DNA from 2 places in the Serinibacter salmoneus genome. Region 2 is predicted to be linked to the other one. Evidence: riboswitches for the same ligand, from Rfam matches in the RefSeq annotation. Region 2 holds a riboswitch; the other holds the start of a gene.
The links. A riboswitch is a leader RNA that binds a small molecule or an ion and turns the genes downstream of it on or off. The one in region 2 is predicted to bind S-adenosylmethionine.
Positions count from the first base shown of each region.

Region 1 (11,593 bases), 1.5 Mb from region 2:
GCTCCAGGGCGTAGAACACGCGGTCCTCGGCGTGCTGCACGTGCACGATGATCTCGCCGTAGTCCAGTAGCACCCAGCGGGCCTGCGACTGCCCCTCCTTGCGCACCGCCTTCACGCCGGCGCCGTGCAGGGCCTCCTCCACGCCGTCCACGATCGCGGAGACCTGCCGTTCGGTGGAGCCGGAGGCCAGCACGAACGCGTCGGTCAGCACGAGGCGTTCCGAGACGTCCAGGGCGATGATCTCCTCGGCCTTCTTCTCCGCGGCGGCCAGGGCGGCCACCCCGGCAAGCTCCACGGCCTTGGGCGATGCGGTCACGAACACTCCAGTCGGTAGGGGGTCACTCGAAGAACAGGAAGTAGGCGCCGGTGCCCAGCGCCACGCCGAGCACGATCAGCCCGACGATCGCCAACGGCACCACCCAGCGCGGCCGCGGGGTGAAGCCCTCGGCCTCCAGGCTCGCTGCGGCCTCGCGCGCGAGTTCATCAGGCTTGAGCGGCGGACGCGACAGCGCCCCCGACACCTCCGGCGGGCGGCGGGGCACAGCCGCCCCCGCGCTGCCGTTCACACCGCCCCAGGAGGGTGTGGCGCCACCGTTGCCCAGCACCGAGACGCGGCGGGGCCGCTCGGTCGGGGTCGTCGGGGCGGTCGGGGTGGTCGGCGTGCTCGAGGAAGCCGGCGCACCCGCGCCGTCCGGGGCCGGAGTGTCCTCGGTGACCGCGGGGATCATGGAACTGGACCAGTCGATCGGCCCGGTGATCTCCACCCGGGAGTCCTCCCGGGCGCGCGTGGAGCGCACCGCGGAGAGTTCCCCGGTGGACTCCAGGCGCCGCACGCCCTGCGCGCGCGCCGGCGGTACCACCGAGGGGGTCGACGGCGCAGCCTCACCCTGGTCATCCGCCTCCCGTGGGCCCGGGGCCGGCATCCGCTCGCCCCGCGAGGGCGTGGCCGGCGCGGGCATGTCACGCATCGAGCGGCGGCTCGGCGGGCGTGACGGGCCGGGCGACGGCGTCTCGCGGCTCACCGCAGCATCGGGCGGCACGCTCGGGGAGGAACTGGTGTCGGCGATGTGCTCCCCCGCCGTGGCCGCCGGGATCGCCGTCTGGGTCTGCTGACGGCGCGAACGCCGGGTGGGGGGATGCCCACCGGCCTGCAACCAGGCGGCGCCCGGCGACTGGGGCTGCTGCGGCTGCGCCGACTCCTGCGCGCCCTGCTCCGGGGCTGCGGCGGGTGCGCCCGGCTGCCCCGAGCGGTCCGCGGCGCCACCGCTCACGGGGGCGGCGTCGCCGCCCGAGGTGGCTGCGTCGTCGTCCCGGACCGGGGTCAGATTCGCGGCCGTGGCCTGCGCGGCGGCCTCGGCACGCTCAGCGAGCTGGCGCTGCTCGCGCAACTCGCGGCGCGTCAACGGACGCTCCGACTTCTCCTCACTCATCAGCCTCTCCACTCCCCCGGTACAACTGATACTTCTGGATGTACTGCACCACGCCGTCGGGCACCAGGTACCAGACCGGGCGCCCGCGCCCCACTCGTTCGCGGCAATCGGTCGACGATATCGCCAACGCCGGGATCTCCAGGAAGGAGACCTTCGCGGCGGGCAGGCCCTCGGGGCTGAGATCGTGCCCGGGGCGGGTGACTCCCACGAAGTGCGCCAGGGAGAACAGCTCCGCGGCGTCCTTCCAGGACAGGATCTGGCTCAGCGCGTCCGCCCCGGTGATGAAGAACAACTCATCGTGGGGACGTTCGGCGCGCAGATCGCGCAGCGTGTCGATCGTGTAGGTAGTGCCGGTGCGGTCGATGTCCACCCGGGAGACGGTGAAGGTCGGGTTGGAGGCGGTGGCGACCACCGTCATGAGATATCGGTGCTCCGCCGGGGTGACGCGACGATCCGCCTTGAACGGCTGCAACCCGGTGGGGACGAAGACGACCTCGTCGAGCGCGAACTGCGCGGCGACCTCACTGGCCGCCACGAGGTGGCCGTGGTGGATGGGGTCGAACGTGCCACCCATCACGCCGACACGTCGCGACCCGGGGTCGCGCTGGCTGGGCACTGTCAGCGTCGACGCGTCCCGACGCTGCGGAAGGCATACGTCGCGAGCAGGAGCAGCAGGAGGACCGCGAGCGTGATGCCGCCGTAGAGCCACGGGTTGGGCCGCGTGGACTCCTCGTGCGCAACCTCGGCGAGCAGAACGAGCGTGCTGGTCATTCGGTCATCCTTCCCATCGGCCTCGAGACCTCCCCGTGCCGCACCAATCCTCCCATGAACCGCAACCCGGGCGCCGCCCGGTGTCGCCGGGGGTCTCAGGGGTCGACGCAGGGGGTGGCACAGGGGCTGGCGCAGGGGGACCTTGTACCCGGTTCGGAGCCCTCCCGAGCGCGGATGATTGATCCAGGCGCAAGGAACTCCGCCGCAGGCCCCCGGGTCGGCGGCGGCGGGTTGAGGCGAACTAGCGCCGGAGTGAGCCTCCCCGAGGCCCCGTCACCGCATCGCGGTGGCGGGGCCTCTTGCGTGCGGCGGGGGCGGCCGGCTGCGCGCCGTGCCGAGCCGCGCTTCGCGCACGGCGGGTCGCCTTCGCGGGCGGCGGATACGCGCGGCGCCGTTGGCGGGGCCGGCGCATCTACCCAGGTCACAGCGGTGCGGTGACGCCGGGACGATCGCAGAACCGCCGCGCGCGAAGCCCAACCGTCGTGCGCGAAGCCGACGGCGCCGGGTTCAGGGCCGGATGTGACCGTCGCCCTCGACCACCCACGTGGTGGTCGTGAGCTCCGCCAGGCCCATCGGGCCGCGGGCGTGCAGCTTCTGCGTGGAGATCCCCAGCTCGGCACCCAGGCCCAGCTGCCCGCCGTCGGTGAAGCGGCTGGAGGCATTCACCATCACGGCGGCGGAGTCCACGCCCTGCGTGAACCGCCGGGCCGCGGCGATGCTCGGGGTGCAGATCACCTCGGTGTGCCCGGAGGAGTAGGTGCGGATGTGCTCCAGCGCGGCCTCCATGTCCCCGACCACGCGCACCGCGATGTCCAGGCTGAGGTACTCCGTGGCCCAGTCCTCCGCAGTGGCGGGCACCACCCGGGCGCCCTCGGGGGCGTAGGAGGCGGCGACGTCGTCCGTGTGCAGCGTGACGTCCGCGCCGGCCAGGGCGGCGAGCGCCGCCGGGAGGAACTCCGCGGCCGCGTCCCGGTGCACCAGCAGGGTCTCCAGGGCGTTGCAGACGCCCACGCGCTGGGTCTTGCCGTTCATGAGGATCGCAACGGCCTGCGCCACGTCCGCGCCGGCGTCCACGTACAGGTGGCAGTTGCCCACGCCGGTCTCGATGACCGGCACCGTGGACTGCTCCACCACGGTCTGGATGAGGCTGGCTCCGCCGCGCGGCACCACCACGTCCACCAGGCCGCGGGCGCGCATGAGTTCCACTCCCCCGGGCCGGCCGTAGGCGTCCACGGAGGTCACCAGGTCGGCGGGCAGGCCCTGGGCGGCGAGCGCCTCGCGCAGCACCGCGATGATCGCCTCGTTGGAGCGGGCGGCGGCGCTCCCACCCCGCAGCACGACGGCGTTGCCCGACTTCAGCGCCAGGCCCGCCACGTCCACGGTCACGTTGGGGCGGGCCTCGTAGATCACGCCGACCACGCCGAGCGGCACCCGGGTCTGGCGCACCCGCAGGCCGTTGGGCAGGCTCTGGCCACGCACCACCTCACCGACGGGGTCCGCCAGGGCCGCGACCTCGCGCAGCGCGTCGGCGATTCCGGCGATGCGGGCCTCGTCCAGGCGCAGCCGGTCCACCAGGCCCGCGCTCATACCGGCGGCGCTCTCACGCTCCACGTCCTGCGCGTTGGCGGTGAGGATCTGCGGGGCGTGGGCCACGAGGGCGTCGGCGATCGCGAGCAGCGCGGCGTTCTTCTGCTCGCCGGTGGCGGCGGCGAGGGCCCGGGCGGCGACCTTGGCCTGGCGGGCGATCGCGTGCACACCCTCGCGCACCTCCGACTCGCTCGCCTGCGGCGGGCTGTCGGCCGTGGCTGCGGCGGCGGTGTACTCGGCCTGGGAGGTGTGCTGCGTGGACATGCTCACAGGGTAGGACGCCGCGCCCCGCGGCGGGCGCGGCGTCTCACCCGTCCCATCGCCGCCGCTATCACTTCCAGTCGGCCAGCGCGGCGTCCAGGGCCGCGTCCAGACCGGCGGAGGCCGGCAGCAGGTCCTCGGCCACGCCGTCGCCCTCCAACACCCCGAGGGAACGCAGCTCGGGGGCCAATTGGGTGGCCAGGGCGACCACATCGGTGGGCACGGAACCGGGGAGGATCACCACGCCGTCGACCGCCCCGGAGGCATACCAGGCCTGCAGTTCCTCGGCCACGCCGCGGGCGGTGCCGGCGATCGTGAGGGTGTCGGCCTGGGCGCCCAGGTCGCGCAGCAGGTCGGCGCGGAAGAGGGCGGAGGCGGCGTCGTCCCCGATCACGGTGATGGCGTCGACGACCACGCGCACGTCATCGGGGTTGCGGCCGGCCTGGGTGGCGGCGGTGCGGATGGCGGTGCGCCACTCGCGGGCCTCCGCGATGGTGCTGACGCGCAGGCGCACCACGTCGGAGTGGCGGCCGGCGACCACGGCGGTGGCGCGGTCGGTCGGGGCGGTCACCAGCAGCGGGCGGCGCCCGCCGGTGTTGGCGTCCCTGTTCGCGGCCCAGACGCGGCGGATCTCCTCGTGCACTCCGCCGGCGGTGGTGCTGATCGGCACCTGCCAGCCGCCGTTGCCGCCGGTGCGGGCGTGGATGCCGGCCACGGCGCGAGCCAGGCGGACCGGGTCGATGAACCCGGCGGGCAGGGCGGGGGCGATCGCGGGGCCGTCGGTGAGGTGGCCCTCGGCGCCGAGGCGGGAGGCGAGCACGGCCGGGTCGAGCCAGGCGTCCTGACGGGAGGTGTCCTCCAGGCGGAAGGACTCCCCCACGGTGACGAGCTCGACCCCGGCCTCGCGGGCCAGGTCGAGGTACTCGGCGACGTCGGTCAGGGAGACCTTCTCGCCGGTGCGGGCGGTGGCGCGCCGCTGCACGCTGGCCTTCGCGCCAAGGGTGGTGAGGTCGAGGCCGAGAGTGAAGCGGGTGCTGGTGGTTGCAGACATGAGAGTGGTCCTGGTTCTCCTGCGCGGGGCAGGGGCGATGTGTGGGGGCACGCGCGCTCGCTCGCGCCATTTGGGCGCGGGGCGCATCGGGGTGCGCCTGAGGTGCGCGGCGGCGTGCCGGGGTTGTGTGGGTACGACGACGGTGGGGGCTGGTCTGGCCAGCAGGTGCGAGGAGCCCGTGGGCCTAGTCGCTGAACCGCACCGCCGTCAGCGCATACACAGGCATGCCATCGGCATGCCACACATCGAGGACGTGGTGGAGTGTCGCAGGGTTGGGGTCTGCACTCGCGTTGCCATCGTGTCCAGTTCCTTCGGGGTTCCCCGCCGTGGCGGGGTGAGCGCTTGCACTGGCAGGTAGCCAGCGCCTGGTCGTCACCCGGGGCACCCCGCCGCAGAGGAGGGTTGCCGGCCAGCTAGCCGGGGCTGTGTGCTGGCACTCAAGACCGTGACGCTCACGCTAGGGCGGATTGAGTTGTCGTGTCAACTCTCTGCGCGTGTGACGCGCACCGCGTGTTCCACCCTCTCGTCCATCATGTGGAACGCCTCACGAACCCCTGCACGTGGACCTGTGACGGTCGTAGTTTCGATGCATGAGCCCGTCAGCCCCCTGCAGCACGCGGCAGCGCCCCGCCGAGGCCGTGGACGCCACCGCGTTCAAGGACCTCTTCCGCCGCCACCCGGCCGGGGTGGCGATCGTGACGCTGGAGGGCCCCGACGGCCCCGTCGGATTCACCGCCACCTCGGTGATCTCGGTGTCCGCCGAACCGGCCTACCTGGCCTTCTCCATCGCCCAGGCTTCCTCCTCCTATGGCGCGCTCGCGACGGCGTCCAGCGCCGTGGTCTCCTTCCTCGCCCAGGACCAGGCCGAGTTGTCGGTGCGGTTCGCGACCTCCGGGATCGACCGGTTCGCCGACCAGCACGTGGCCTACCTCCCCACCGGCGAGCCGCGCCTCGCCGACGTCGACTCCTGGGCCCGGATCGAGCTCACGGAGCGGGTGACCGCCGGGTCCTCGCTGTTGGTGGTGGGCCGGGTCACCGACCTGGTTGACGACGGCGCAGCCGACCCGGGCGCACCGGCCCGCCTGGTGTACGTGGACCGGACCTATCACCGAGCGGACGCCGCGAGTCAGATCGCGCCGTAGCGCGCAGGCGTGCGGGCGTGCGGGCGTGCGGCCTTCGGGGCCGGTGTTCAGTGCGGCTCTCGGGGCCGTTGTCCACAGGGCGTGATGCCCGTTCCCCCACACCACGCGGATTCCCCCTAGCCTGACGACCACCGGCTATCGAGGGGGACGCGATGACGCTTGGCACGATTCGACCGCGCGGATGGACTGTCCGCCTGACCGCAGCCGGGCTGGCCGTGGGGCTGCTCGGCGCCTGCTCCGGCGGGGACGACGCCGTCGAGACCACGGCACCCGAGACCACCACGGCCACCAGCGCGGAACCGACGACCGCCGAGCCCACCACCCAGGAGCCCACTGAGACGGACTCCCCCACGCCCACGGAGTCCCCCAGCTCCGAATGGACCGAGGAGGAGCAGGCCCTCATCGAGGAGGCCGAAGCTGCCTACCTCGCTGGGCTCGCGGCCTACAACGACGCCGCCCAGGAGGGATTCAGCGAGCAATCCGGGATCGACGAGGTGATGTCGTACTACACGGGCGAAGCGAGGAACATCATCGCGCGCGAGATCTCCCTCTACGTCGAGCAGCAAAGGGTCCTCGTCGGGGCGGTTCGCGCTGACGGTATCGAGCCGATCGCCGTCAGCCCGGAGTCCGTGTCTCTCCGGGTGTGCACGGACACGACCGAGATGGACTATCTGATTGCCGGAGAACCGTCTGAGGGACGCGGCCAGCGCATCGAGATTGTCGAGACGCTACAGCGGGGAGAGTCCCAGGTTGTCTGGGAGATTTCCGCCTCCGAGATCGAGGAAGGCGCCTTGTGCTGAGTCGGGCACTGGTCACGCTGCTGAGCGTGATCCTCGCAGCAGTGATCGGCGCTCCGTCTGCGCACGCAGACGCCAGCGGAGATTGCGACGCAAACGGCCGCTTTGCAAACTGCGACCTCGACTCGCGAGCTCCATGGCAACCGCCACCGGAAAACGCCATCACTCCAATAATCGAGGACGGAGAGTCCGGTGATCCCGGAAAGCCTCGGGTTTGCCGATCCAACTCAACACGAGTGGAGATACCGTGCGAGGTGGGCGGTCTAGTTTGGCTCTCGTCCTCCAACTGCTACGTCGACCCAGTGCCCGTGAGTCTCGATGCGGACGGCAACGGCGGGATGTTCCGGTGCTACATCGGCGGCCCCGAGCAAGGTGCGGGCGCCAACTTCATCCTGATCTCATTGCCGGTCGCGCCACCGGCGACGACACCGCCGTCCCCAGCGTTGCTGGCGCAACGCGCGGTCGACTCGATGCAGTTACGGGCGATCGACATCGGCATGGCGCCCGAGCCCGACAACGCCGACCCGAACATCCTCATCCGCATGCCCAACCAGGTCTTCGCGGCCGACTCCGGCCCCGAGACCACCGGCCCGAACTCAGCCGAGGCCTCCGCCGGCGGCATCACCGTCACCGCGACCGCTGAACTCGCCTCGGTCACGGTCGACCCGGGCGACGGCAGCGCCACCACCCCCTGCACCACCGACCAACTCTCCACCAGCACCCGCGCCCTCGAGGGCGCCGACGTCTGCTCGGTGGTCTGGGAACGCACCAGCACCGCGCAGCCCGGCGGAACCTACGACCTCGCCGTCACCTCCAGCTGGCAAGTCGAATGGAGCGGCGGCGGCGAGGCCGGAACGATAGCGTTCGACCTCGTCAACACCCGCCCCGTCGCCGTCATCGACCGCAAGGTCAACCTCGTCCCATGAACAACAAGGGAAGGGGCCTGCAGCGATCACTCGAATCCCGCGACCAGGCCTTGCCCCTCCTTTGACCGGAACAGAAGTTCACCGGACGAGGCCGCTGATTGCGTCGACGTCACCGCCAGGCCTCGGCCGTGATTCTGCCTTGCGTGCGCGAAAATGCGCCATGTGCAGTTGTGGTGGGCATACTGATTCCGAGCGCGCTCAGTCCGGGTGATGGCGCATCTTATTCACCCGAGCGAAGGCCACCTGAGGCCCCCTTGTATCGTCACCACACTCCGCGAGCTCGCCATTTCTGCACAAGTTCGTCCTCGATGATTTGCTCCGTGAGTCGAGATTGGCTGTCAAGCGAGAAAGTCCCACTGAAGTCGCGCCGCAGGATCCCGATCGCCGGGATAAGGAGATAGCGGACAGCCGCAGGGTGCCGCCAAAGATCTGCAGACGTGACAGAACCAATCACGGCAACAACGGCACGACCCTCTCGCATCGGAAGCGACGACCTCGAGAGCGCCGCAGCCAAGGTCTCAGCAGCAACATTGAACGCCAAGGGGTCTGCCACTTCTTTGATGGTTTTGACCGTGTTTCCAGACCTTGCGCGAGGATGACGCACCTCTTTGAACACCGTCGACTGCGAACCGGGGAACGCAGCAATGTCTGACGATCTCGGCGCTGCTGTCGGGCGGGTCTTGTCCCAAGCACCGAGAGTCGCGGCGAGAGCACTACTCCAGAAGAAACCGCTTGCCCGATCGGGTCGACCCGCGAAGGCCTGAACCTGTCTAGCGACGTCACTCCAGCTCGTTCGGCAGGTCAAGCCCTCCAATAAGGGCACCCAGTCAACCTTGCTCGACTTCGGAATCAAGTGAACGATGCGAAGGACATCCCGCACCGCAACATCGACGATGCGCTGCTCGATCTGCGAACACTGCTTCTGCGGAGTCGCAGATGCAACCGGCTGCCAGTCCTTCCTACGGACGGACTCGCCAGCGACTGGGTCGGCGGAGACACTTCTGAAGGGAGAGCCGAACAGTCTCGTGAGCTCGGCGTCGAACTTCTCGGGCTTTCCACACGACTTGAAGGCGGCCATCAAGATGTTCTTCTGATGCACCATTCCCACGCAGTGACAGTTGCACCCGACCCGCTTGGCACTCTGGCACGGCGCGCTGTGATTCACGGGGGCTGGCTGAGCGGTCATGATGCACGGGTCCTCACTGCCCCTCGGGAGGGGCCACCTCTAATGATCCCAAATTGTTCCTGAGCGCCGATACTACACTCACTCCCCCTCTAAGGTCATCATGAACTCCCAGCGTCCAGTTACCGTCGGGCAGGGGTCGTGGTGAGCCTGCGCCTTCGTTGCCGCGTGTCGCCGTACTCGCCTCGGTCACGGTCGACCCAGGCGACGGCAGCGCCACCATCCCCTGCACCACCACACAACTCTCCACAGCGTGCGCGCCCTCGAGGGACTCGACATCTGCTCGATGGGCTGGGAGCGCACCAGCACTGCGCAGCCCGGCGGAACCTACGACCTCACCGTCACCTCCAGCTGGCAAGTCGAATGGAGCGGCGGCGGCGAAGCCGGAACGATGGCGTTCGACCTCGTCAACACCCGCCCCGTCGCCGTCATCGACCGCAAGGTCAACCTCGTCCCCTGACCAGAGGCTTGGCCGCATCATCACCGACCCTCCCCGCCGCGGGCCCCGCGGAGTAGCCTGCATGGCACCTGCCGCAGGGAGTGCAGGATGGCTCATAGGACACGGTTCGGCCGCGCAGGCGCTGCGCGCACGAGGAGTGCCAGGTGCGCGACCCGCGCGTCGTGCGCCACGCTCGCGGCCGTCGCGACCCTCGCCACCACGGCGTGCACCCCGGGTGAGCCCTCCTCGTCAGCGCCACCCACGCCGTCGGCCAGCGCGCCGTCGGCCCTCACGCCGTCCCCCGACCCCAGCACGATCGCCATCGGCACCTGGTGGAACGCCGACGAACTCGCCTTCATCGCCGAGGCCACCGCCTTCTACCGCGCCACCTTCGATCAGCTCATCGCGGGCATGCAGCGCCGCTACGCGGACCCCGAGCACGTCGCCGCCCTCGTCGCGGTGCACACCGCCAAGGCGCGCGAGGACCTGCTGGAGGAGATCCGCCTCGCCCGGGAGGACGACCTCACCCTGATCGGCACCCCGCGCCTGACCCACACCGCCGTGCGCTCCCTGGTGGCCTCCCCGGTGGTGTCCGCGATCGTGCTCGAGGTCTGCGTCGACTGGTCGCCCACCGGCAGCGGCCGCGCCGTCGAGCCGCTGACCGTCACGATCATGCGCTCCGCCGACGGCGCCCTGCGCATCCGCGCCATCCAGGGCGCCGACGACGTGCCCTGCCCGGCTCGCGGCGACCCCTTACGCCCGGGCACACCCCAGGAGTAGCGTTCCGGGCACATGCTGCAGGGGGTGCAGGATGACTCGCAGGACGGGAACCGGCCGCGGGGGTGCGGCACTCGCGACATGCGCAGGCATCGTCGTCGGCATCCTCGCGGCCTGCACCCCGGGTGCCGATCCCACCCCGAGCCAGCCCGCGCCGTCGGCCACCTCCACCGCAACGGTCGCGCCGACCCAGTCCGCGGGCCCCTGGTGGAACGAGGAACAGCGCGCGTTCCTGGAGCAGGCCACCGCCTTCTACCTCGACCTGCACGAGCGCTATCTCCTGGCGATGGCGACCGGGTTCGCCGACGAGGGCAACACCGCCGCGCTCCTGGCGGCGCACGCCGACCAGGCCCGGGAGGCCCTGCTGACCGAGCAGCGCCAGGCACTGGAGGACGAGCTCACCTTCGCGGGCAAACCCGAGATCGCGATCCTGGGGGCCTCCTCGCTGAACCTCACCGACTACGTCTCCGGGGTGGTGCTCGAGGTGTGCCTGGACTGGTCGCCCGTGCAGTTCACCGTGCGAGGCGAACCCGTCGAGCAGGGCGAGCTGGGCGTCACGCAACTGCGCGAGTCGATCGTCCGAGCGCCCGACGGCACGCTGCGGCTGCACGCCAGCGAGCCGGTGGACGACCTGGATTGTCCATGAGCCACCGGTCCGCGGCCGCGACATTCACCGCCGGGACCCTCACCGCCGGGATACTGAGCGCCGGAATGCTGAGCGCCGGGATGCTGCTGGGCTGCACGCCGGGCGCTCCGCCCCCAGCACCGCAGCCATGGATCGCACCCGCCACGAACGCGCCCACCCACTCCCCGGTGGGGACCTCCACCGGCCGAGGCACACCGGTGGCCGTCGACGACGCCGTCGCCTTCACCCTGGAGACGCTCGCGCTCTACGTTGCGGGGGCGCAGACCGGCTTCGAGGAGGGCACGACGGCGCAACTCACCTCCCGCCACGCCGGCGCCTCGGCCGCGCAGCTGGCGGAGGAGATCGCGCACCTGCGCCGGGAGGGCGTGCGTCTTCACGGGGAACCGGCCGTCACCAGGGTGCAGGTCGCTGCGGCGCGCCGGAGCACCTGGCACCAGGAGCGCGCCGAGGACGGCACGCTCCTCGCCTCCGCCTGGCACGAGCGGATCGTGGTGGACCTCTGCCTGGACTGGGCGGACACGGAGATCCTGCGCACGGGAGACGGCTGGGGGCGGCACGGCCTCGGCGCCGAGAGCGCCCGGTA
Region 1 covers NZ_PDJD01000001.1:1,851,322-1,862,914, forward strand. Annotated here, with positions in the region: gene rsfS (ribosome silencing factor) at 1-316, opposite strand, end outside; gene ATL40_RS08315 (hypothetical protein) at 339-1,430, opposite strand; gene nadD (nicotinate-nucleotide adenylyltransferase) at 1,423-2,046, opposite strand; gene ATL40_RS15000 (hypothetical protein) at 2,049-2,201, opposite strand; gene ATL40_RS08325 (glutamate-5-semialdehyde dehydrogenase) at 2,709-4,052, opposite strand; gene ATL40_RS08330 (LLM class flavin-dependent oxidoreductase) at 4,120-5,100, opposite strand; SAM riboswitch class IV at 5,434-5,545, opposite strand; gene ATL40_RS08335 (flavin reductase family protein) at 5,691-6,242, shown strand; gene ATL40_RS08340 (hypothetical protein) at 6,395-7,042, shown strand; gene ATL40_RS08345 (hypothetical protein) at 7,348-7,965, shown strand; gene ATL40_RS14715 (hypothetical protein) at 8,228-9,073, opposite strand; gene ATL40_RS14720 (hypothetical protein) at 9,402-9,608, shown strand; gene ATL40_RS08350 (hypothetical protein) at 9,696-10,367, shown strand; gene ATL40_RS08355 (hypothetical protein) at 10,399-11,010, shown strand; gene ATL40_RS08360 (hypothetical protein) at 11,007-11,593, shown strand, end outside.
Region 1: it holds a riboswitch for S-adenosylmethionine, as region 2 does, so the genes downstream of both, ATL40_RS08330 (LLM class flavin-dependent oxidoreductase) here and ATL40_RS01575 (rhodanese-like domain-containing protein) in region 2, are expected to answer to the same signal.

Region 2 (11,593 bases):
GTGGCACCGTGCGGCTGGGCGCGCTGCTGCGGGACATCGACGAGGTGCGCGGCTCGCGCGTGGCCGCGCGCGCCGCGGTGGTCTACGACTTCGACTCCACCTGGGCCGCGCGCCTGGACTCCCACCCCAGCGACTCGGTGCACCCGCGCCGCCAGGCCGTGCGGTTCCACCATGCGCTCGCGCGACACGGGGTGACGGCGGATGTGGTGCGCGCGAGCGACGACCTGTCCGGCTACGACCTCATCGTGCTGCCGGAGGTGTACCTGACCAGCGACGAGGCGGCGGCGAACGTGGCGGCCGCGGCCGAGCGCGGGGCGACGGTGCTGATCACGTACTTCTCCGGGATCGCGGACGAGCACGACCACGTGTTCCTGGGCGGCTACCCCGGCGCGTTCCGGGACCTGCTGGGCGTGCGCACCCAGGAGTGGTGGGCCCTGCAGCCGCAGGAGACCGTCACCCTCTCGGACGGCAGCACCGGGTCGGTGTGGTCGGAGAAGGTGGCCGCGGCCGAGGGCACCGAGGTGCTGCGGACCTTCGCCGGTGGCGATCTGGACGGGGTGCCGGCGCTGACCCGGCGGGCGGCCGGAGCGGGCTCCGCCTGGTACCTGGCGACACGCCTGGACGACGACGCGCTGCTGGCCCTGGCCGGTGAGCTGGTCGCCGACTCGGGCGTGGCACCGGTGGTCGGCGAGCTCCCGCCCTCGGTCGAGGTGACCCGCCGGGTCGGGGAGGCCGGGTCGTGGCTGTTCGTGCTGAACCACGGCGCCGAGGAGGCGGTCGTGGCGGCGAGCGGGACGGACCTGGTCTCGGGCATCGAGGCGACCGGATCGCTCACGGTGGCCGGCGGCGAGATCGCGGTGGTGCGCGAGGCCTGACCGGCACCGCCTCGCGCACGGCGGACCGGCTTCGCGCACGGCGGATACGCGAGGCCGGGCCGCCGCGGCGCCGGCATCACCGCAGGTCACGGACCTGCGCACTGGGCCTGCCCGCCACGCAGCCGCCATGCGCGAAGCCGATCCGCCGTGCGCGAAGCCGGATCGGGGCTACTCCCATCCCAACGGCAGCGCCTGCGCGAGGTCGTCGATGAGGTCGCGGGGGTCCTCCAGCCCCACCGAGAGCCGGATCGTGGTCTCGGCGATCCCCATCCGCTGCCGACCCTCGAACCCGGACTTCCAGTGCGTGGTCGTGGCCGGGTGGGTCACCAGCGACTTCGCGTCCCCCAGGTTGTTGGAGATGTCGATCAGCCGCAGCGCGTCCAGGAAGGCGAACGAGCGCGCCTTGCCGCCGGCGGGATCGCCCGGCCCGGCCAGGGTGAAGGTGACCACGGTGCCGCCAGCCGACTGCTGCGCCGTCGCGAGCGCATGCTGCGGGTGCGAGGGCAGGTAGGGGTAGCGCACCTGCGTCACCTCGCCCTGCTCCTCCAGCCAACGCGCGACCTGCAGGGCGCTCTCGCACTGCCGGGCCACGCGCAGGTCCATCGTCTCCAGGCCCTTGAGCAGGGTCCAGGCGTTGAACGGGCTCATGGTCGGGCCGGTGTTGCGCAGGAAGGTCTGCAGCGGGCCGTTGATGTAGTCCTCCCGGCCGAGCACCGCACCGCCCATCACGCGCCCCTGGCCGTCGATGTGCTTGGTGGCGGAGTAGACGACCACGTCCGCCCCCAGCGCGAGCGGGCGCTGCAGCGCCGGGGTCGCGAACACGTTGTCCACGATCACCGTGGCCCCTGCCGCGTGGGCGAGGGCGCTGACCGCGGGCAGGTCCACGATGTCCATCATCGGGTTGGACGGCGTCTCCACGAACACCACATCGGCGGGGCGGGCGAGCGCCGCGCGCCACTGTTCCACGTCGTGCGCGTCCACGTACTGGGTCTCGATGCCCCAGCCGGTGAACAGTTCGTCCAGCACCAGGAGGGTGGAGCCGAACATCGCCCGGCCCGCCACGATCCGCGAACCGGCCCTGGCCAGGCACGCCATCGAGGCGAACACCGCCGCCATCCCGGTCGCGGTCGCGAAGCACGCCTCCGCCCCCTCGATCAGGCGCAGCCGCTCCTCGAAGGCCGACGTGGTGGGGTTGGCGTAGCGGGTGTAGGTGAACCGGTCGAGCTCCCCGAGGAAGGCCGCCTCCGCATCCGCCGCCCGGGGGTAGACGTACCCCTGGGTGAGGAACAGCGGCTCGGCGGTCTCCTCGAAACCCGTGCGCTGCTGCCCGCCCCGGACCGCGAGCGTGGCGGGACGCAGCCCCTCCGGCAGGTCGACTCGGGGCCGCGGATCGGTCACGCCTGCCCCTCCCACGCGGTGGTGGGCAGGCCACTGCCGTGCCAGCCGGCGGCCGCACTGCTGTGCCCCTCGTAGCCCTCGGTCACGTTGTACGACGGCGTGAGGCCGGCCTGGGTGGCGACCTGCGCCGCCGCGGCACTGCGCCCGCCGGACCGGCACACGAACAGCACGGGGCGGTCGCCCTCCGGCGAGATCCCGGCCTGCTGCAGCAGGCCGAGGAAGTCCGAGTTCCACCCCATCGCGGTCTGGATCGGGGCGAGCACCACGCGGCGCCCGAGTGCGCTCAGATCGGGGATGCCGACCTCGCTCCACTCCCCCGGGGTGCGCACATCCACCAGCACGGCGTCCTCGTGGTTCTCCAGCAGCTCCCACGCCTCCGCGGGTGTGAGGTCGGCCTCGTACGCGCTCATCGCTCCTCCATCGGTCCCGGCGTGAGCACCCACACCCGCATCGTGGGGGGTTGCTGCGGCGTCGTCGAGCCAGGTCTCTCGGCCGCTCTGGATGGTGTCACCGGATCGTATCGCGCGCCGGGGAGGCCGCCCGAGCGGGAACTTCCCGATCTCGCAGGGCGTTCCCCCTTCGACCCGCGGGCCCCGTGCCGGCGATCCGGGCGCGAACTCGGGGAGGAATCAGGGGCGTCCCTGATGGCCAACCACCAGGAATGGCGAGCATCCTGGAGACATCGCCGGCGACGCCGTCGCCCGCTCACGAGCCACCACAGCAGGAGGAGACCATGACCGAGAACCCCACCCCCGAGACCGACACCCAGAACGCCTCCGAGAAGACGACCACCGAGGAGTTCACGGTCTCCGGGAAGAATGCCCTGAACAAGATCAAGGAGATCGTCGCGGCGGGGAACGTGCGCCGGATCATCCTGCACACCTCCTCCGGCAAGACCCTGCTGGAGATCCCGCTGAACGCGGGCGTTGCGGTGGTCGGCGTGGGTGCGTTGCTCGCGCCGTGGGTCGTTGCGATCGGCGTCGTCACGGCGCTGGTCACCTCCGTGTCCATCACGGTGGTGCGCGGCGAACCCCGCGTGGAGAGCGAGACGGAGGAGCCCGCGCCCGTCGCTGACGCGCACGACGCCTCCATCTGAGACACGCCCTGCGGGCCCGCGTGAGACGAACCACTCTCACCGGGCCCGCACTGCTGCCCCGACGGGCCTAGGCTGGAGCCATGGCTTCCCACTTTGATGTCGTCGTCCTCGGTGCTGGCCCTGGTGGCTACGTCGCCGCCATCCGCGCCGCCCAGCTCGGCAAGTCCGTGGCAGTGGTCGAGAAGAAGTACTGGGGTGGTGTCTGCCTCAACGTGGGCTGCATCCCCTCCAAGGCCCTGCTGAAGAATGCCGAGCTCGCCCACACGCTCACTCACGACAAGGCCAAGTACGGCATCGAGGGTGATGCCACCATGTCCTACGGCCCCACGCACAAGCGCAGCCGTCAGGTCTCGGCCGGCATCGTCAAGGGCGTCCACTTCCTGATGAAGAAGAACAAGATCAAGGAAGTCGACGGTTGGGGCACCCTGACCTCGGCGACCTCGATGGACGTGGCCCTCAACGACGGGGCCACCGAGCAACTCACTTTCGACAACCTCATCATCGCGACCGGATCGGTCACGCGGATGCTGCCGGGCGTCGAGGTCAGCAAGAACGTGGTCACCTATGAGGAGCAGATCCTCGACGACGAACTGCCGAACTCGATCATCATCGCCGGCTCCGGCGCGATCGGCGTGGAGTTCGCCTACGTCATGAAGAACTTCGGCGTGGACGTCACGATCGTGGAGTTCCTGGACCGCATGGTCCCCACGGAGGACGCGGACGTCTCCAAGGAACTGCTGAAGCACTACAAGAAGCTGGGCGTGAACGTGCTGCTGTCCACCAAGGTGGAGTCGGTGGAGGACACCGGGTCGGGCGTGAAGGTCACCGTCTCCTCCAAGGGTGAGAGCCGCGTGCTGGAGGCCGACAAGCTGCTCTCCGCGATTGGGTTCGCCCCGCGCACGCAGGGCTACGGCCTGGAGAAGACCGGCGTGGCCCTCACCGAGCGCGGCGCCATCGAGATCGACGACTTCATGCGCACCAACGTCCCGAACGTGTACGCGATCGGTGACGTGACCGCCAAGATGATGCTCGCCCATGTCGCCGAGGCGCAGGGCATCGTCGCCGCAGAGACCCTCGCAGGCGCCGAGACCATGTCGATCGACTACCGCTTCATCCCGCGCGCCACCTACTGCCACCCGCAGATCGGCTCGATGGGCCTCTCGGAGCAGCAGGCCAAGGACGCCGGCCACGAGATCAAGACCGCCACGTTCCCGTTCTCCGCGAACGGCAAGGCGATGGGCCTGGGCGACAGCGTCGGGTTCGTGAAGATCGTCGCGGACGCCGAGCACCACGAGATCCTCGGCGCCCACATGATCGGCCCGGACGTCACCGAGCTGCTCCCGGCGATCAACACCGCGCAGACCTGGGACCTCACCGCCGACGAGGTCTCCCGCGTCGTCTTCGCCCACCCGACCCTGGGCGAGGCCGTCAAGGAGGCCATGCACGGCATCGCGGGGCACATGATCAACTTCTGAGGCCAGTGCTCCCTCGCTGAGGGCGGTACACCCGCGCCGAGGTCCGCAAAGACCCGGCGTGTCCCGTGGGACACGCCGGGTCTTCGTGCATCCGACGCCCGGTGGACCGCCCTCAGCGAGAGCCGTCCGGGCGGCATGACGGGACATCGTGTGGCGCACTACGATCAGCAAGATGGCGGCACAACCACGGGTCTGCGCACGGCGTCGCATGCCTCGCGGAGCGCCATGACTCTCTCGGAGTACCTCGAGATCACCACCGCATCCGCCGAACGTCAGTGGCGCGAGATCACCGCCCGGGCGCCACGAACCGATGGCAAGCGAGGGGCGCCCTTCGTGCCGGTCGAGACTCTCCTGTGTGCCGCTGCCATGCACGTGGTGGAGTATTCGCGCCTCGGGAGTTCCACCATGCATCGCGCGGGCTCGCCAGCTCCCGAACTGGCTGCGCTCTTCCGCCGGCCTGTGAGCAGCATCATCGCCAAGATGAACAATCTCGACGGGAGTCGACCGCGTGGAGCAAAGTTCGACCTCTCCGTCGGCCTCGTCCTGACCGGCGACGCTCAGTTGATGACGGTGCTGTATCGACGACTTCTCCTCGCCGCACGCCGCGTCGGCATCGGCTATGACGCCCTACCGGACTTCCTCGGCCTTGAAGGTGGCGGCGAACTCAGCCTCCTGGGCCAAGACGAGTTGGACGACGGCGCGCTCGGTGACGTGCTCACACGCGAGCTTCCCCTGTGGCTCGAGCGCAGCCCCGACCAGTCGGAGAGCGTGACGGAGCGATACCTCTTGCAGTACCTGCGAGTGGGCCAGCACAGATTCGCGACCGGCGTACTGCAGAACTGCGGGAATGAGTGCGTGTTCTGCGGATTCGGCCTCGGGGACAGCGCCAAGCCCACGCTCTTGCGCGCTGGACACATCAAGCCATGGCGCGACTCCGATGGCCACGAACGCCTCGACATCACGAACGGCCTGGCCGCCTGTCCGACCCATGACGCAGCGTTCGATTCCGGGCTCATGACGGTGCGCTCCGACCCGCCGCACCTAGCGGTCACGCTGTCGGCGCGGATGAGGCACGCCGTCGAGACGAACGCTGCAGTCGCAACGACCTTCGGCCCTGCCGGGCTGCGGACTGACCTGCAAACGTCGGCGATGGCCGTGGTTCCCGCCGTCGAGTACCTCGACTGGCACGCAGCGCACGTCTTCGCCTGACGACGGCGCAGCCCGCCTCAGCGGTTACGCCGCCACAACTCGCCGCTGAGCGCCGCCGCGAAGGTGCACCACGCCGCGTAGCCGGCGAAGGCGCCGGCCCGCAGCCGACCGAGGTGAGCCGAGCGCCGCGCGAGGTCGGCCGCGCTGACGCCCAGCGCCAGTGACCCGATCGCCGAGGCACCCAGGCGGTGCCCGCGGAAGAACAGTCCGCACCACGCCGCATTGCCCACCAGGTTCACCGCGAGCGCCCACCGGAACGCGCGCCGGCGCGTGCGGGCGCGCTCCCCCACCGCGCCGTCCCGCTCGGCCTCCTCCCCCAGTTCCGCGAGGGTCGCCGTCGCCGCCACGGTGGTGGCGGTGTAGATCCCGTTCCACACCACGGGGATCACCCATCCGGGCGGCTGCCACGGCGGGGTGCGCAGGGAGGTGTACCACCGCGATCTCGGGTCCGTCAGCAGCGACCCGGCCACCGCCGTCGCCGCCACGGCCGCCCCCACCGCGGCCAGGGTGCGCCGCCAGCGGCCGGCGTCCACGGTGCGCAGCGCCCGGCGCACGGCCGCCTCGTATCCCAGCCGACCGCCGTCGGGCGCACCGAGCAGCTCGTCGGCGTCGTCGCGCCGGACCACCGCCTCGTGCACGAGGCTGCCCACCAGGGGCCGTGCCACCCCGGAGGCCACCGGGGTCACGAAGCCCACCCAGCCGCTGGCCAGGCGCGGTGTGAGCACCGGCACGGTGCGGATCCACCGGGGAACCAGCCCCGCGATCCGGGCGTACTCGCGCAACATGTCGCGGTAGGTCAGCACGTCCGAGCCGCCCACGTCGATCTCCCGGTTCACCTCGCTCGGCAGCGAGGCGGCGGCCACGAGGTAGTGCAGCACGTCGTCCACCGCGATGGGTTGGATCCGGTTGCGCAGCCACCGGGGCGCGACCATGGCGGGCAGACGCTCGGCGAGGTGGCGCAGCATGTCGAAGGACGCGCTGCCGTCCCCGATGACCACGCCCGCCTGGATCACCGCGGTGGGCACGCCGGAGTCCAGCAGGATCTCCCCCACCTGCACGCGCGAGCCCAGGTGCGCCGAGAGTTCCCCCTCGGGGTGCAGCCCGGAGAGGTAGACCACCCGGGAGATCCCCACCTCGGCCGCGGCCGCGGCGAAGGTCTTCGCGAGGGCGGCGTCGCGCGCCACGAAGTCCCCCTGGCCGTCCATGGAGTGCAGCAGGTAGTAGGCCACGTCCACGCCCGCCAGTGCCGCGCGCAGGTCCTCGGCCCGGGTGGCGTCACCCTGGGCCACCTCCACCTGTTCCCGCCATTCCCGACGGCGCAGCTTGCCCGGGTCCCGGACCAGCACCCTGACCTGGGCGCTGGCCTCGAGCAGCCGGGGCACGAGCAGGCCGCCGATGTAGCCGGTGGCGCCGGTGACGAGCACACGCTGACCGGTAAGGGTCGGTGTCATGGGCAGACTCCTTCGGGTCTCGGGTCTCACGGGACGAGCAGTCTCACAGCACGAGCGGGAGCAGCAGCAGCATCCCGCCGCTCCAGATGACGTGGGTGATGATCGGGCCGAGCACGCCGCCGGTCACCCGGCGCTGCAAGGCCGTGACGGCCCCGAGCACGAGCGCGGCGAAGGTGAGCAGCGGCACCCCCGCACCCACCGTGCTCAGGGCGTACAGCACCGCGCTGCCCGGCACGGCGATCCGTGCGGGCAGGGCGGCGTAGGCCGCGCCGCGGAAGAAGATCTCCTCGGCGACCCCGTTCACCGCGGTGACCAGCAGCACGATCCACCACCGGCCCTCACCCGCGTGGTCCAGCAGGTCCAGCACGTTCTGCCGCAGCCAGGGCATCTGGGCCACAGCCACGGCCCCCACGAGGAAGATGCCGAGCAGGCCGGTCCCGAGCACGAGCGACTGCACCACCGCCCGGCCGGGCTCCCCTCCCGAGCGTGTGGTGGAGTGCCCCAGGTGCAGCGGCCCCGAGGCGAACGCCCCCAGCACCCACAGCGCGGCGAGCGCGAGTGTGGCGGCGTAGAACGCGGGATCACCGGGCTCGATGCGCAGTGCCCACCACAGCAGCACGGCGCCGAGCACCAGGGTGATCGTCACCACGAGGCGGCGCCGCACACCGCGGCCACCGCTCGGCACCGCGCCGGGTGCCCGGGTGATGAGGGCGGCATCGAGGAAGCGACCGATCTCGCTGATCGCTGCGCGCACGGCACCACCTCCAGGTCGGGCCACTCCACGCTCGGCCACCTCCACACTAGGCACGCGCGACTACCGTGGGGAGGGTGCGCGTCACATCCCTGCACCGGTATCCCCTCAAGAGCGGTGCCCCGGAGGACCTCGAGGTCGCCGAGATCGAACCGGCCGGCATCGTGGGGGACCGCCGGTGGATGGTGATCGACTCGGCCGGCGAGAAGGTCTCGGCGCGCACCGACCGTGCGCTGCTGCGGGTGCGCTGCGCCCTGGACGCGGGCGGTGCGGTCTTCGCCGCTCCCGGGTGCCCCACACTGCGCGTCAGCGAGCCCGTCGGCCCCACGCGCGGCGTGACGGTCTGGGGCGAGGCGGCCAGCGCCCGCGACGCCGGCGACCAGGCCGCACACTGGTTCGCCGATCTCCTGCGGCGCGAGGACGTGCGTCTGGTGCACTGCCACGAGCCCCGCGATCGCGTCCTGGACCCGGAGTACACGCGCCCCGGGGACCATACCGGCTACGCCGACGGCTTCCCGGTGCTCATCACCACGCAGGCCTCGCTCGCGCAGGTCAACGCGTGGATCGAGGCCGAGACGCCGGGTTGCGCCGTGCCGATGCGTCGCTTCCGCCCGAATATCGTGCTCGACGGCGATGCCCCCTTCGCCGAGGAGCGCTGGCGCACGCTACGCATCGGTGAGGTGGAGGTCGACTTGGTCAAGCCGTGCGGACGGTGCGTGCTGACCACCATCGACCCTGCCACCCTGGCCGTGGGCAAACAGCCGCTGCGGGCGCTGGCGCGGCATCACCGCACCGGATCGCGCACCAACTTCGGGATGAACGCGGTGCCGCGAGTGCCGGGCGACCTGGTGCGCCTCGCGCTCGGGGACGTCGCGGTACCGGGCGGGTGAACCCGATGCAGACTTTCGTCCTGTCATCGGAATGGATGACTGCCGCACCGTGAGGGAATGCGGTTGAGTAGTTGGTGGGCGGGGCGGTGGTGCTGCACCACCACTGCCCCGCCCGACGGCTCCGGTGCCACAGGGGCGTGGCATCGGAGCATATTTCGAGCCGCGGTGGCCACCTGCGCGCCGCTTCGATAACCTGGCTGAGGACCGACCCGTCGCCGACGCGTTCGTTTCTCCAGGCCGGAGACACATGACCTCGCCCAACCCGCCCACACCCCCACTGCGGGTAGTCGCCATCGACGACCACCCCGTGATGCTCCGGGGCATCGTGGCCACGCTCATGCCGATGGCCGACATCGAGGTCGTCCACGCGGCCACGACCGTCGCGAGCGCGCTCGCCGCGCGAGGAGCCCCCGACGCCTACGACGTCGCGCTCCTGGATGTCGAACTCGGAGACGGGTCGCAGGTGGGTGACAACGTCGCGTCGCTCGTGGCTGCCGGTATCGGCGTGGTCCTGTTCACCAATGAACACCGTCCCGCGATGATCGGTGAGGCACTGCGATCCGGTGCCCTGGCGCTCGCGCTCAAGGGCGACCCCGAGACGCAACTGGCGGAGGCGATCCGATCGGCCGCGCGCGGCGTGCACTTCGTCTCCTCGCGCCTCGCCCTGCAGATCACCCAGGACCCGGCGGCTCACGTGCACATGAGCGTCCGCGAGCGCGAGGTGCTGGAGCGCGTGGCCCTGGGCATGACCTGGGCCGCGGTGGCCGCTGATCTGGACATCTCCGTGGCGACCGCGCGCACGCACATGAACCGCGCGATGATCGCGTTCTCCGAGGCCGGGCTCGAGCCTCCTCAGGGCCCACGGGACGCGGTGGCGCGCAGCATCCAGGCCGGTCACATCGACCCGTTCCGGCGACCGTGACGCGGACACGTGCGGCCGATCACGATTCCCCGGGTTCGATCTGAGGGACCCTTCCCCTGATGCCGATCGAGGGTTTGCGCGTCGAGGTCGCAGCGCGAAAGACCGTCTCCGTGTTCCTCGGGGCGGTGAGTGGTGCGTGGCTGATCGTGGCGATCTCCTTGCCGGTCTCCGGTCTCGCGACGATCGCTGCTGTCACCTACACCGCGGTTGCCCAGGTGTTCGTGCCCGTCGCCTTCCGGCGGCGACCGCCGCTCTGGCTGACGATGACGACCATCGCCGTCGGCACGGCCAGCTTCCTGCTCGCCGTATCCGGGCCCGGGAACATGCCACGCGACGTGGCGGCACTCCTGATGGTCTCCCTCATGTTCCTCACCGTGGTCATGTTGCGACGTTCCCCCGGCTTGTCGGTGATGACACTGCTCGTCCTCGTGGCGGCGTCGGTCATCGCTGCGATACCGCACGGGCCCACCGCCGAGGCCGTCCAGCTCATCCTGCCGCCGATGGCCGCGACCGCCGGATTGGCGATCGCGTTGCCTGGTATGGAGGCAGCCGATCTGCGGGTGGAGCGCGCGCGCCGGGAGGTCGCCCAGGCCTCGCTCGAGACGGCAGCGCAACGCGCGAAGCTCACGGCCCATCGCGCGGTCCAGCGCACGCTGCACGATGCGGTGCTCCCGGCGCTGCGGCATGTTGCCTCGCTCGCCGTCTCACGCACCGATGCGCGCGACGAGGCCCGCCGCGCCCTGCTGCGACTGCAGGATGTCGAGCACCAGGCCGCCGAACTCGACCAGGAGGACCCCACCTGCAGCGGTGATGTCCCGACGTCCTCCCTCACCCGGGCCTTGGACGCCGTGCAGCGAGGGATCCCCGGGATCACCGTGCACGGACCTGAGGTGGCACTCGGCCCCGAGCTCCCCGCGGAGGTCACGCACGCTCTCGCCGGTGCCGTGGCCGAGGCCATCCGCAACGTCGAGCGGCATGCGGGCGTCACGCAGGCCACCGTGACGGTGACGAAGGAACCCGAGCGCGTCGTCGTGCGCGTCGTCGATCACGGGTGCGGTTTCGACCCGTCACGCACTCGAGAGTCCTTCGGCATGCGGCACTCGGTCCGTGAACGCCTGGCCGAGGTCGGTGGCGAGGTGTCGGTGACCTCGACCCCTGGTCAGGGCACCGCCGTGGTGCTCTCGTGGCAGTTCTCCGACTGGCGGAAGGCACGTGAGGGGAGCGCGGCCACGCGCGCGCACTGCCTCACCTCCTCGTTGACCGACCCGCGCTGGGGAGCAGCCGGTGTGCTCCTCCCCCTCGCGCTCCTCGCAATCGGTCACGGCATCGTCGCCGTCCTCTTGCTGGGACAGAGCTGGTACTGGCTGGTGTGGGCGGCGGGTCTCCTGGCATTCGGGGGGATCACCATCTGGCGCGGCGAGCAACGGGCCGACCTCGGTGTTCACGTGGCCCTGCAGGCCGTCGCCGCGCTGGGCCTGCTCGCATTCGTCACCACCTCGGGACCCGATGACATCATCGGCCCGCTG
Region 2 covers NZ_PDJD01000001.1:395,546-407,138, reverse strand. Annotated here, with positions in the region: gene ATL40_RS01585 (beta-galactosidase) at 1-875, shown strand, start outside; gene ATL40_RS01580 (O-succinylhomoserine sulfhydrylase) at 1,044-2,273, opposite strand; gene ATL40_RS01575 (rhodanese-like domain-containing protein) at 2,270-2,683, opposite strand; SAM riboswitch class I at 2,688-2,781, opposite strand; gene ATL40_RS01570 (DUF4342 domain-containing protein) at 3,007-3,369, shown strand; gene lpdA (dihydrolipoyl dehydrogenase) at 3,450-4,844, shown strand; gene ATL40_RS01560 (HNH endonuclease) at 4,995-6,053, shown strand; gene ATL40_RS01555 (tryptophan-rich sensory protein) at 6,071-7,504, opposite strand; gene ATL40_RS01550 (CPBP family intramembrane glutamic endopeptidase) at 7,548-8,258, opposite strand; gene ATL40_RS01545 (MOSC domain-containing protein) at 8,333-9,145, shown strand; gene ATL40_RS01540 (response regulator transcription factor) at 9,393-10,067, shown strand; gene ATL40_RS01535 (sensor histidine kinase) at 10,127-11,593, shown strand, end outside.